Linked DNA regions of Neobacillus sp. PS2-9. The protein of the gene in region 1 interacts with the protein of each later gene in a pairwise test. Links are inferred from orthologs where the notes say so. Each region holds a gene or a part of one and is shown on either strand. Other genes may lie near its edges.

What was found.
Region 2: the proteins of serC (region 1) and selB interact in binary tests that used the Escherichia coli proteins (3 or more experiments, as listed by UniProt). The link is inferred for Neobacillus sp. PS2-9 from one-to-one orthologs.

What each region holds. Positions count from the first base shown.
Region 1 is NZ_CP133269.1:2,295,891-2,302,962, forward strand. The notes cover bases 2,605-5,369. They hold serC (3-phosphoserine/phosphohydroxythreonine transaminase), read right to left. Parts: upstream 4,654-5,369; coding sequence 3,556-4,653; downstream 2,605-3,555. Other genes in these bases: RCG25_RS11570 (RMD1 family protein), read right to left, coding at 2,605-2,689; RCG25_RS11575 (cell wall hydrolase), read right to left, coding at 2,725-3,369; RCG25_RS11585 (hypothetical protein), read right to left, coding at 5,037-5,255; RCG25_RS11590 (formate/nitrite transporter family protein), read left to right, coding at 5,357-5,369. Also shown: RCG25_RS11550 (GntR family transcriptional regulator), read right to left, coding at 1-231; RCG25_RS11555 (DUF2187 family protein), read left to right, coding at 364-543; RCG25_RS11560 (LbetaH domain-containing protein), read left to right, coding at 717-1,382; RCG25_RS11565 (hypothetical protein), read right to left, coding at 1,453-1,677; more of RCG25_RS11570, read right to left, coding at 1,865-2,604; more of RCG25_RS11590, read left to right, coding at 5,370-6,151; fdhF (formate dehydrogenase subunit alpha), read left to right, coding at 6,191-7,072. UniProt on the Escherichia coli protein: Catalyzes the reversible conversion of 3-phosphohydroxypyruvate to phosphoserine and of 3-hydroxy-2-oxo-4-phosphonooxybutanoate to phosphohydroxythreonine. Is involved in both pyridoxine and serine biosynthesis.
Region 2 is NZ_CP133269.1:3,197,463-3,204,766, reverse strand. What follows is about bases 2,572-5,568. They hold selB (selenocysteine-specific translation elongation factor), read left to right. Parts: upstream 2,572-3,140; coding sequence 3,141-4,997; downstream 4,998-5,568. Other genes in these bases: RCG25_RS16170 (TerD family protein), read right to left, coding at 5,041-5,568; RCG25_RS16180 (Nramp family divalent metal transporter), read right to left, coding at 2,572-2,862. Also shown: ltrA (group II intron reverse transcriptase/maturase), read left to right, coding at 1-112; RCG25_RS16190 (DUF4190 domain-containing protein), read left to right, coding at 493-759; RCG25_RS16185 (VOC family protein), read left to right, coding at 956-1,423; more of RCG25_RS16180, read right to left, coding at 1,558-2,571; more of RCG25_RS16170, read right to left, coding at 5,569-6,504; RCG25_RS16165 (alanine/glycine:cation symporter family protein), read right to left, coding at 6,687-7,304. UniProt on the Escherichia coli protein: Translation factor necessary for the incorporation of selenocysteine into proteins. It probably replaces EF-Tu for the insertion of selenocysteine directed by the UGA codon. SelB binds GTP and GDP.

The DNA.
Region 1 (7,072 bases):
ACCCATTTTTTCTAATCGAATCATATTCTCGGAAGCCAGTACTTTTAATGCTTCACGAATGGGTGAACGGCTCACATTAAAGTCTGTGGCTAACTTATTTTCTGATAAGATGGTACCGCTTTCAATCAATCCAGAAATAATGCGCATTCTAAGTTCAGAAGTTATCCGCTCACCTGTGGAAGCTTTTGAAAGCCATTTATGAGGATAGAGTGATTCCTGTCCTTGCAACATATTGTCACCTTCTATTAAATCAAGTATACTTGTATACAAGTATTATAAAACAGTTTAAAAAAAATGCAAGCGTTTTATTTTTAAGAGTTTACCCTTATAAGCTTTTGGATATTATAAATTTGAGGTGATGGAATGGCTACTGCTAAAATTGGCGATGTAATTTCCTTTAAACGAGATGGGAAAGATCTTGAGGGAGAGGTTTCCGCAATAAGGGAAAATTCCGTAATGGTTAATTACGGTTTTTCAAAAGATAAAGGAGAACCCCTTATTACGGTTGTAAATCATAAAAATTATAAAATTAAAAAGTCATAAATGAATTTGTATTAGGCATCATCAAAAATTAGATGGTGCTTTTTTTGTTGCCTTTGAAGTTTTAAATGCTGCTGCTCTCCTACAGAATAACTTTCATTTAGAACTTAATCATAAAAATCTATCAGTTGTAGTATGAATAACTTAAAAACCGTCATCTGAAGGGGGTAAACCTAATGTGGTACCAGCCAACAGTTCCGATTGGTCCATATAATATGTATAGTTACTTGGTCAGTTCCAATCCTCCAACTACTGTAAATCCCAATCCAATTTTTCCAAAGATAAATAAAACAGCATTTTTAAGTCCATTTACCTATATTGTGGGAGATGTATCCATTCACTCACATACGTATATCGGTCCATTTGTCAGTATCCGTGCGGATGAAGGGACTCCATTTTATATAGGAAAAAATAGTAATTTACAAGATGGAGTGATTCTTCACGGATTGAAAAAACAATACGTAAAGGTTAATAATAACCAATATTCGATTTATATTGGCAATGGTGTATCGTGCGCTCATGGAGCATTAATCCATGGACCATGTCAGATTGATGAGTATGTTTTTATTGGATTTAAGACGATAGTTTATAACGCACAATTGGTAGAGCGATGCTTTATTTCGACTGGAGCAGTTATCACAGTTGGAGTAAAGCTAAAGGAAGGCAGCTTTGTTCCTCCTGGTGCTCATATCAATACACAGGAAAAAGCAGATGCCTTATCATCAGTACCAAATACGGAAGAGGAGTTTGCGAGGGAGGTGCAAAGGGTGAATCAGGAATTTCCCTTGGCTTATTCACATTTATTTGGAAATACAAGATGTTCATGTGGGTTAACCTGTTGAATCTACTTTCTTATTAGTGGGAAGAGCTACTTGATGATAAATAATTGATATCAAATAGCCCATTTAATGATTAATAATAAAATGGATAGGAAGCCCCAGGCGGTCTCCACGATGGATTTCCATAATAACCATAACTTGTCCCTGGTTGTTGAATAGGTGGCACTAAGTGATTGTGAGAAGTAAAGGAGTTTTGAGAAGGATTATGGCTAGAATGTTGAAGGGTAGAATGGTTGTATTTCGCCAAACACGCACCAGGTTGTCCAGGATGTGAGCCAGTTGTAATCGTATAAGACAATCGTAACACCTCTTTCTAAAAGTTTTCCTTATATAATATGTTTGATAGTTTTTTACGGTACACTGAACTCTCAAAAATGTACTTAATAAAATAGCACGTATACATAAAAATAAGTCCGTAGGAATTGATGTTGTTTAGGAGAGAAATTCTTTCCTACGGTCTTATTTGGCAAGTATACAGTGTCAACCTATATATTTTCTAAAATGGTGAGGAAAATCTCAACCACTATAAGAATAACAATAATCCATTCAACGAATAGTCCTCGGATCGAATGACTAATAGTAGAAAAACCATCCATGATGTTATATAAAATATCCGTTTTGCTTTTCAAAATTTTATAACGGTCGTTTAATTCAAAGAATCCCGTCATTCGATCATAAAATTCGTTTGCCGTGCTGTTAGTCCATGTCATATCTGGTTTATCCAAAATCATAATATAGGCAAGGGTATTATACTCGTGACGGACAATTTTCGCAGTGGTCCTTGCTAATTCCTTGTTACCGATTCGGAGTCGGCCTTTTTCCAGCCGGTCAATCATCGTCTCAAGTTTATCGTGAATCTTTCCCAGCTGTTCCTCTGTTTTCTCTAGAGCTACTGATTTGGCAAGTACGGTTGATATCAACTCAGGATAAAAACTCTCGTATATAGGAACAACCACATATTCGTCAGTCAATTCAACTGGTTGGGATTCTTTAATGTGGAGACAATAATCATCCGTATATTTCTCTATATTTTTTATATCAATGTCAGGTTCGAAAGAATAAAGGAAGTTTAAAACTTTTGTAATTTCTTCTGATTGATTATGATTAATGAATACAATACTTCCAAAGGAAAAAACAAGTACCATTTGAGTTTCATTTATCTTTTTATCTAAGATGGTTTCTAGGATTTGTCCTCTAAGAAATAATGGTTGTTCCCATGTGAATTTTTTAGGAATCCCACAATGAATAGCGATCTGGTTTAAATCAATCTCGTTTGTCATTGCAAATGCTTTAAAGGTAATAGCTTCCATGGGTATCACTCTTTTCAGCGAAGTTTCATCTTCATTTATTTTTTAAATACATGGTGACCAATCTCTAGTGTGGTTGCTCTAGAATCAAGCCAACGACTAGTAGCTATAGCAGGATTATAGAAGAATAGGGATCCGGCAGCCACATTTCTCTTCTCTTTTAACGCTTCATTTACAGCCTTAATTGAATCCACATCAGCCGGTTTATTGATTTCTCCATTTCGAACAGGCTGAAATTGTCCTTTTTGATAAATGACTTCTTTTATCGTGTTAGGAAAGGCGGAGCTGTCCACTCTGTTTAGAACCACACAGGCTACCGCAACTTTTCCTTGATAAGGCTCACTTTCTGCTTCTGCTCTTACTAATCTAGCTAACAAGTCTATTTCGTACTCAGAGTAACCCACTGTGATTTCGGGTTGTGCTGGTTCCTTTTCTGGAGGAACCGCTACCATTTCAGGCGAGTCAGTTGCATTCACTGATTTACTAGTATTAACAGTTTGTCCAACATATATTAAATCAATATTTTTAATTTGTGGGTTAAGCCGAGAGAGTTCTTGTAAGCTAATATGGTGGTCCTTGGCAATTTGCGTCATGGTATCTCCACTTTTTACAGTATGAGCTAAAGCAGGAGAAGCAAATAAGAGTGAAGCTACTACAGTTAGTGCTGAGATTAGTTTTTTCATCGTTCTTTTCCCTCCTAGTTGATTTCACATGATTCTCTTATTAGTTTCTATTTCTATGAAAAAGAACAATAGAATAGTATTACAGTTTCGTAACAAGAGAAAAACCTAGGGAAATAGAAAACGAAAATAGTAGAACGGGATCATAAAAACACACCCTCTCTAATAGTTTGAGAGGGTGTGATTTTACTAGCTATTTTTTGTTTGGAAATCGATCATAAACTCCCTAAATGCCTGACATGCTTCAAGCGGAACGGCATTATATGAAGATACACGGCACCCACCGATGGATCGGTGACCGTTAACTCCTACAAAGCCTTCTTGTTTTGCCTGTTCTAAAAATTTCTTTTCTAATTCTTCTGTTTTCAAGTTAAAGGTTATGTTCATGAGAGAACGGCAGTCCTTTTCAGCATGGCCAGAATAAAAATCATTACTAGAGTCAATGGCATCGTAAATAAATTTTGCTTTTTGTTCATTTCGTTGAGAAATTGCCGTCAATCCCCCTAATTCACGTACCCAATTTAGCACCTCTCCAAGCATGTAGATGCCAAAGGTTGGTGGTGTATTATATAGTGAATTGTTCATAACATGCGTACTGTATTTTAGCATTGTTGGAATAGAAGTATTGGCTTGTTCTAAAAGGTCTTTCCGGATAATGACTACCGTTACTCCTGATGGGCCAAGATTTTTCTGTGCTCCTGCGTAGATAAGGGAGAACTTGTTTACATCAATCGGCTTTGAAAGAATATCACTCGACATGTCTGCAATTAGTGGCACATCTCCACCGTCAGGAAAGTCCTTCCATTGAGTTCCGTAAATGGTATTGTTGGAAGTAAGGTGTAAATAGGCATCATCAACATCGTACTTTAAGTGATCTACCTTTGGTATACCTCGGTAATTTCCATCTTTAGTAGAGGCAGCATGATAGACATTTCCAAATAATTTAGCTTCTGAAAATGCTTTTTCAGACCAAGATCCTGTCATTACATAACTTGCTTTTATTCCCGGCTTTAAAAAATTCATGGGAATCATCGAAAATTGAAGACTTGCTCCACCTTGGAGGAAGAGAATTTCATAGGAATCTGGGATTGATAACAATTCTTTCAAGCTGTTGATTGCCTGATTATGTACCTCTTCATAGGTACGGCTTCGATGGCTAAGCTCCATGACAGACATTCCTGTACCTCGAAAATCAATCAGTTCTGCTTGCGCTTTCTCTAGGACTGAAAAAGGTAAAGCGGAAGGACCTGCATTAAAATTATAGGTACGGTGTACTTGCAATTTCATTTACCTCACTCCATTTTTCGTTTATTAGACTATAACATATTTTTGAAAAATTTAAATAATAAAAATTTTAACGCTTTAAAGAGGATATGTAAATATATGAGGAACTTAAAATATAAAAGCTCAAAAATTCTCCAATTATTAGATAGAGAATTTTTGAGCTTTTTTTATCAATTGCTTTGTTAAACTTGTCTGTTGATTTCCGCTCCAGACGCTTCGCTTTCCGTGGGCGTTTCGGCGAGCCTCCTCGGCGCTCACGCCTGCGGGGTCTCCCCTGAACCGTACTCCCACAGGAGTCTTCGCGCCTTCCACTCCAATCAACAGTGTATAAAAATCAACAATGTTCTTTAACACAGCCTTATCAATATAAGTCCATTCAGTTGTTTCTAGTGAAGCATATAAACCTCTGTATATGGTGGTTGATCAAGTTTGGTTGTTTTCAAGCGACCTTCAGCAACTAAATTCTTTAAACCACTCTCAACCGCAGTACAAGGTACACCAAGTAGATCAGCCACTTTTACGGTAGAAATAGACATGTATTTTGGTCGATGCGTTGATGAAATAATCATGGACTGGACATATTGAAATAGATTCTCTTGTTCCAAAATGAAACCTCCTTCAATTTTACTCTCTTAAAATTAGTTTTTAATAAAATTCCCATAAAAGTAAATATTAATTCTTGAACCCATTAAGGAGGAAATGAGAAATGGCATTTCTTAAACCGTATGAAATAGCTGAAATTGCAATTGATGCAGGAACAAAAAAAGCAAAGCTTCCTGTCAATAAGGTGTTCATATTAGGAATTCTAGGTGGTGCTTTTATCTCAATAGGTTTTCTCCTAGATATTCGTGTAACAGCAAATCTCCCTAAGAATTGGGGAAGCTTTGGATCGTTTTTAGGAGCAGCTGTGTTCCCGCTTGGTCTCATTTTAATTCTTTTAGCAGGTGGAGAACTGTTAACAGGAAATATGATGGCGGTTGCCATGGGTTTTTTCGCGAAAAAAGTATCATTAGGAAGGCTTATGTACAATTGGTTTTGGATTACAGTTAGTAATTTTATTGGTGCTATTTTTGTAGCTTATATTTTCGGTCATGTAGTAGGGCTTACAAGTGAGGGTCCATTTCTTGAGAAAACCGTTGCCATTGCACAAGCCAAATTAGATGAAGGGTTTTGGGCTTGTTTTTTCTCTGCCATTGGATGCAATTGGTTAGTGGGTCTTGCATGCTGGCTATCCTATGGATCCCAAGAAATGAGCGGTAAGATTTTGGCCATTTGGTTTCCAATTATGGGATTTGTGGCGATTGGGTTTCAACATGTTGTAGCAAACATGTTCCTCATACCTGCAGCAATCTTCTCAGACCACTTTACATGGGCCGATTTTTTTAGGAATTTTATTCCCGTTATTATAGGAAACGCAGTTGGCGGAAGTATCTTTGTTTCACTTGCCTATTGGTTATCGTATAAGGATTACATAAAAAAAGAAGCTGTATCGAAAACCTAATATTTATAGATAAAATGACCGAAAAAAGGAGGTACTAACATGGAAGAGTCAAGCTTTTCGGTAGAGATTAATGGGAAAGAGTACCAAGCGAGACCCGGACAAACTATTTTAGAGGTGGCTAGAGAAAACGACATATTTATACCCTCAATCTGCTTTCACCCTAATTTAGGAACCATTCAAACCTGTGATACTTGCTATGTAAATGTTGGAGGTAATCTCGTTCGATCTTGTGCTACAAAAGCAGAAGCGGGAATGGAGGTAGATAGCCAATCCTCTATGGCAAGAGAGGCTCAAAATGAGGGGATTAACCGTATTTTAAAGAATCATGAACTCTATTGTACGGTTTGTGATAACAATAACGGAAATTGTACGATTCATAATACTGTTGAGTTAATGGAGGTGGAACATCAAAAGTATCCTTTTGAGGCAAAACCATATCCTCCAGATAATTCTCATCCATTCTATAGATATGAACCAGATCAGTGTATTCTGTGTGGTAGATGTGTGGAAGCATGTCAGGACCTTCAGGTAAATGAGACATTAACGATTGATTGGAATCGAGAGAAACCACGTGTGATTTGGGATAACGATGTTCCGATTGATCAATCCTCATGTGTTTCATGTGGACATTGTGTGAGTGCTTGTCCGTGCAACGCATTGATGGAAAAATCAATGTTGGGAAATGCTGGCTTCTTAACAGGGATTCCTCCTAAAATCTTAGGGCCGATGATTGATCTGACAAAAGAGGTGGAGCCAGGGTACAGAGAGATTTTCGCCATCTCTGAGGTAGAAGCGTCAATGAGGAAAGCACGGATTAAACGAACGAAAACCGTCTGTACATTTTGTGGAGTGGGATGTAGCTTTGAGGTATGGACAAAGGATCGTGAAATCTTAAAGATTCAAACACATACCGAAGCCCCG
Region 2 (7,304 bases), 900 kb from region 1 along the record:
GTCCTTTACATGGGATAAATTTAATCTTTTTCTTCGTAAATATCCACTTCCTTCACCAAGAATCAAAGTGAACATCTATGATCTTAGAAAAGAGATTAGCTACATTCTGTAAATGATGACTAGGAGGAGCCGTGTGCGTTAATAGCGCAAGCACGGTTCTGTGAGGGGGAGGAGTACAATTTACCGTAAGGTAGAAAGGCTCCCTTCTACTCGACTAGTTAAAAAGGAAATTGGGTAATATATGGAACGTTTTGGAATATGGTTCGTATATAAATTTAAAGAGATAATAAATAAAGTTTTAATGGTTCTATATGATTACTAGATATCAGGAGCAGATGCTCCACAGATTGCATTTTAATGAAGAGGCATTTTTCGTTAGGTGCGTTGAGCCCTTTTGAACCTCCCTACTTAAAAGTAAGGCCATTATTGTCATTCCACTATTGATAAGGAGTAAAATAGGAGTATTGAAAGAAAAAAATTGGGGGTATAAAATTGGAAAATAAAATATCCAACGGTAAAGCTATTGCATCTTTAATTCTAGGTATTCTATCAATTATTACTGTAATTCTTCCGGGGGTCATACTTGGCATAATTGGTCTTATACTTGGAATTATCGGCTTAAAAGAAATAAATGGTTTTACTCAGCAGGGGAGGAAAATGGCAGTCGCAGGAATCATTTGTAGCGGTATCGGTATTTCATTTTCGATACTAGTACCAGTTATCGGTTATTTAGTTTTTATGACCAATATTTTTGATTAAAAAAGGGTGATTATATAGTAATTCAAGTGGCAGCAATGATGGCTTTTGTTAAGTAATAATGGGTGCAAGAGTTTGAAGTAGGATCCCATTTTTGGTCGTCCTCATCTTGTTCTAACGGGGCAGGATTGTTGAAGAAGATATTTTTTAAATATAAAATGTTAAAGTACATAATTTGTATATATAGGGGATGGGAGAAATGATAAAGGGGCTTTATGAAGCACATTTACCTGTGAAAAATTTAGAATTTTCAATTGAATTTTACCGAAAATTAGGTTTGAAATTAGCTTGGCGTAATGAAGACAGTGCATTCTTTTGGATAGAAGAAGGAAAAAGCTGGTTGGGATTATGGGAAGGAAAGGAATACCAAACTCCATACCATCCTTCTTTAAAGCATATTGCATTTAGAGTCACATATCAGGATTTAAAAGAGTCTTTAAAATGGCTTGAATCCATCCAAGTTGAACCTGTACAATTTGGAAGAAGAACATCAATAGAACCATTTATAAGACCAAATCAAGGAAATGCATCGGTATATTTTAATGACCCAGATGGAAATAGTTTAGAATTGATGTGCTATGTTGACGTTCCAAATGAATTAAAACATATTACGGAGAAGTTGTCAGTTGAGGACTGGGAGAATTTAGTTAATAATAAATTAAAATAATCAAACCCTCTTTTCCTTGATATTGTGAAAAAACGCACTTAAACAAACGGGGGCTTTAGTTGAAGAAATAACAAAGAGGCTTAGAGAGGTTTCCTTTAAGCCTTTTTGATGTGAAATATACTAAAATCTTTCATTTAGCCTAAAAACGTCTGAATAACCAACCACACATTTAATCCCAATATAGTGATAGCAAATAGTGTGGCTAATACTGTTGTTATTCGTTTATTCGTTAATACCCCCATTAGATCTTTCTTTTGGGTAAAGTAGATTAATGCAATAATGGGAAAAGGCAAAACAATACTTAAAACAACTTGGCTAATAACAAGTGTTCGGGTTGGGTCGACCCCCATTGCAACGATTATTACCGTTGGGAGCATGGTAATCAGACGACGGAACCAAAGCGGTATGGTAAAACCAACAAACCCTTGCATGATCACCTGGCCAGCCATCGTACCAACCACAGAACTTGAAATCCCTGAGGCAAGTAAGGAAATGAGAAACACACTAGCTGCGGCAGAGCCAAGCAACGGAGTGAGTGTGTGATAGGCAGATTGAATGTCAGCAATTTGACTGTGACCAGAAGAATTGAAGACAGATGCCGCCATGTACATCATCGATAAATTAACGAAACCAGCTAAGGTCATAGCAATGAAAATCTCTTTCGTACTAAACTTTTGGATTTTCACTTTTTCTGAGTCATTTCGAGGAACAATCCGTCCTTGAGTTAAACTAGAGTGTAAATAAATCGCATGTGGCATAACTGTAGCACCGATTACTCCAACTGCAAGCAGGATACTTTCATTATTGCCTAGCCATGGGACAACACTATGATAAGCAATTTGCGAAAGATCTGGTTGCGATAGCACGGTTTCCACTAAGTAACATAACCCAATCAATACGGCAAATGCTGCAATAAACTTTTCAAGTGGGCGAAATCCATACTTTTCTAACAATAATATTAAATAGGTAACAACCCCGGTAATAATAGTAGCAAATAACATTGGTATACCTGCAAGAAGGTTTAAGGCCAGTGTTGCTCCTAAAAATTCTGCAAGATCGGTTGCCATTGCTGCTAACTCTGAAACAATCCACATAATTAGGACAAGCCATTTTGGCATATAATCCCGACAAATTTCAGGGAGACTTCTACCTGTTGCAATACCTAGTTTTCCTGACATGTTTTGTAAAAGCATCGCCATTAAGTTGGCTAAAACAATTACCCATAACATTTTATAACCAAAGCGTGCACCGCTCTGAATGTTAGTAGCAAAATTCCCTGGATCGATATAAGCAATGGAGGCAATGAAGGCGGGCCCAAGGAACGGTAGTAATGCCCGTATGCCTTTAACCTTTCCGTCAATGGCATCTCTAGCGGCAGAAACTGTTCGGTGTTCTGCTGCTCGAGCCCCTTCAACTGCTAGTGATTCGGTCTGGCTCATAAGACACCATCCTTTCATTTTGTTTGTTTTTCTGTAATGCAAGGTTTGTTCGCGAATGAACAAATGTTGCATCAGTGCAAATTTATAAAACTATTATATATAATCTACAAAGATTTGTGAATACTTTTGCCTATGATAGAAGATTAAACTTTGATTAGAATGGGCAGTAACTGTCTAAAAATGTTCTCTTGAACAATTGCTCTATAAAGGCTACAGTTATATGAAAGAACGATTTTAAGAAGGTGGCAAACTTGGAAAAACGATATTTTACAATTGGTATGGCAGGGCATATTGATCACGGGAAAACATCCTTAACAAAAGCGCTGACCAATGTGGATACAGATCGGTTAAAAGAAGAAAAAGAACGACAAATCTCCATCGAATTGGGATTCGCTCCTCTGTATGAAGATGACGAAATACAGATTTCAGTGATAGATGTTCCAGGCCATGAACGGTTTATTAGGCAAATGATAGCTGGAGTAGCGGGAATCGATTTGGTGGTGTTAGTGGTAGCTGCGGATGAAGGCGTTATGCCGCAAACTAGGGAGCATTTAGATATATTAAAATTCTTAGGTGTAAAAAATGGTCTGATTGCCATCTCTAAAATTGATCGGGTAGATGAAGAATTCATTGAACTTGTTAAGGATGATATTTTAGAAGAGCTAATGGGGACTGTTTTTGAAGAAGCCCCTTTTGTACTTGTAGACAGTTTATCAGGAAAGGGCATTGAGGAAATAAAAAATGTAATTATTAAAACGCTAAAAGAACAGGAAATGCGAGATGCGAAAGGGGCATTCCGTCTGCCAATCGATCAAGTGTTTACCGTGAAAGGTCAAGGAACCGTTGTTCGTGGAACTGTTTATGAGGGAACGGTGGAAGAGGGACAAGTGCTGAAGATCATGCCTAAAGGACTGGAAGTAAGAGCACGGCAGATTCAAGTACATCATAAGCCTGCACAAAAAGCCTATGCAGGCCAAAGGACAGCGATTAACCTCTCTAGTATTTCAAAGGAAGATTTAGAGCGGGGGGATGTTCTCGTTTCTTCCGAGCATTTTATTGTTACAAAAACAGTAGATGTTGCTATTCGTGTGGTTGAGGATCTTGAACATATGGTCAAGCAGCGGATGCCAATTAAACTACATATTGGAACAGCAGAGGTTATGGGTAGAATTGTTTTCTTTGATCGTAACGAAATTAAAGAGGAAAATGGAGAAATCCTTTGCCAGCTTCGTCTAGAAGAAGAAATCCTAACAAAGCGGGGCGACCGCTTTATTCTACGTAGACCTAGTCCACAAGAAACCATCGGCGGTGGCTGGGTAATTGATCCACGTGGAAGTAAGTACCGATTCGGGAACCAAACCATAGATGAGCTGGAAAAGAAAAAAGTAGGCTCACCAAGAGAACGGATTACTGCGGCTCTAATTGAAGCGAAGAGTCTTCCGTTAGCGGAGTTAATAAAACGTACTGCACTGGATGAAGCGATATTAATTCAACATTTAGATAATCCTGAATTTGTTTTCTACAATGGAAAAGAGTACACATTACAATTATTAATTAATGCCATAGAAGAAGACATATTCGATCGATTACAGGAATTTCATCTGTCTCATTCAATGAAAATCGGTATAAATAAAGCTGAGTTGTTACAAACCATGCAAAAAGGATTTCCAAAATCCTTACTTGATTTTGTCGTGGAAAATGGAATATCTAAAGGAGTATTTAATCGGAAAGAACAATTTGTATTCCTGGCTTCCTTTGTACCACATGTTCCAAAAAACTGGTCAAGGCGGACAGAGAATTTGCTGGAGGAAATGAAAAAGGATGGCTTAAAGGTCCGCTACTTAAATGACTATTTTTCAGCAGCAGGGATTCCTGAAAATCTTGTATTCGATTTAAAAAAGTTTTTAGAGGAACAAGCACTAATCGTACCATTAGATGAGCAATTTGCCTATCACTTAGATATTTTTACTGAGGCTGTTAGTAAGCTTCAAAGTCAAACCGGATCTGAATTTGAGGTTGGCGAAGCAAAGGATATCTTAGACTTATCGAGAAAATATATGATTCCATTTTTAGAAAGATTGGATGCCAAAGGATTAACAAAAAGAGTAGAAAATAAGCGCAAATGGGTTAGTTAAAAAAATCCTCTATTCCTTGCTGGAATAGAGGATTTTTTTACGATTACGAAAGGAATTCAGCAGGGTTTAAGCCAAGTTCACGACAGATATCAGCCACCATTTGTTTTTCATTGTTGTCAAAATTTCCATCCGCATAGCCGATTGCAATGCAATAACGGGCAACCAATCGGGCTATTTCAGGTTTGGTTCTTACTTTTCCAAGAGCTCGGAACGCTTCTGCGCTGCCCATCATCCGATCATTTTCAATTCTAGAAACAAAGAAGTTGAATTTCTGAATGACCTTATTGGTGTCAAAGACTCGTAATTCATCACTTTGATGAACAAATTCTATCATTTTCTGACGTTCCACTGTGTCTAGATATCCATCAGCCATGGCTACCAACGCGCAAGCCGCTACAACTGCTTCAAGAACATCCTGGCTTTTATAACGATTAAATAATTCTTGTGCTCTTCTTTTTTGATTATTGGCCCATTCCGCATAATCTGTTTGGGAAGGGGACCATGTACTGCCACAGTTATTACATGAGAACTTTAGTTGATTCTTTCCAATAAAGCCGCCAAGTAAACCAACTGGCCCAAGGATTAACCCTCCAATAGCCGCTTTTCCTAGTCCGAATCCTTTTTTACCCGTTCGAACATTAGAGGAATGACAGCGAGGACATACAATTTCGTCTCCACCATACGTATGGTTGGAACCAGAAGTCGATGGAAAGGCAGACTGTGCCGGATATCCATAAGAAGGCTGCTGGAACGCTGAGTCTGGCTGAAGATGAACTGGCTGTTGGTAGGAGGTTTGCATTCCTTGGCTTTGCTGGTATGGATTTCTATTATTTTGTTGGAACGTTTGTGATTGCTGATTATAGTTAGTGGTAACGTTTGGTTGGTTAGTAGATTGTTGGTAGGGCAGTGTCGATGGCGCACTCACAGGAGGGTCATCAACAGTAATCCCAAAATTCCGGCATAGTGCTGCTAATCCGCCTTGAAAGCCGCTAGCGATCGCATTGAATTTCCATTCTCCATTATGCCGGTATAATTCAGCAGCAACTATCGCTGTTTCCACGGTAAAATCTCTACCAAGGTTAAATCTAATTAATTCTTCGTTGGTCATTTCATTAAAGATGCGAACATAAGCATCGGATATTTGTCCAAAATTTTGCCCTTTAACCTGTGCATCGTGAATCGTGATCGTAAAAGCAATGCGGTGGATATGGGATGGGACACGATTTAAATCTATTCTGATTTGTTCGTCGTCTCGCTCTCCAACTCCTGTGCGGTTGTCACCGCTATAAATGATTGAACCATTTCCACCAGAGGGATGATTGTAAAAAACAAAGTCTTGATCACTATTTGCCTTGCCAGATTCTCCTAGTAAAAATGCTGAAGCATCCAAATCAAAATTTGACCCCATATGACTAATATTCCAACCTAAGCCGACTACGACATTTTGAATGCTAGGATATGATTTCGTTAAATCCACTTTTTGCCCCTTGCTAAGAGTAACACCCACATTTTCCACTCCTCACAGTATTTTTCATATGTAAATAATATATCTACTCTCATTAAACATAAACATCCCATTAACAAACCACTTATATAATTTACGGAAGTAGGGGCGAAAAGTTTCAGATAAATAAAAAAGAAAGGACTAACTCTAAAAATAAAGTTAATCCTTTCTATCATACTGCAAAATCATCCAGTCTTTTCTTCTTTTTCAAGAGGCTTAGAATATTCTTGCTCCCAGAAATCGGCATCTTTAATCCCTAATTTTACAGGATCAAACACCGGATCTTTTCCATCTTTAAGCTGTGCTTCGTAATCTTTAAGTACTTTAAGTGCTGGTTTTGTCAGAAGGAGAATGGCAATAATATTTAACCAAGCCATACTTCCAACACCAATATCACCTAATGTCCACGCAAGGCCTGCAGTTTTTACACTGCCATAGAATACCATTCCTAAAATAGCAATTTTGAGCACATAGTCAGTCCACACACGTTTTACTTTTTGATTGATATAGGCAAGATTGGTTTCTGCCATATAATAATATGCCATAATCGTCGTGAATGCGAAGAAGAATAAAGAAATGGCTACAAACGGAGCTCCAAAGCCCGGCATAACCGATTCAACAGCAGATTGTGTATACGCTGGACCAGGTTCGATATCTCCAAGATTATTGACAATTTGCGCCTTTCCTTCTGGGGCAACATTATACATGCCAGTAATAAGAATCATGAACGCAGTGGCCGAACAAACAAATAAAGTATCGACATATACGGAAAAGGCTTGAACAATCCCTTGCTTTGCAGGGTG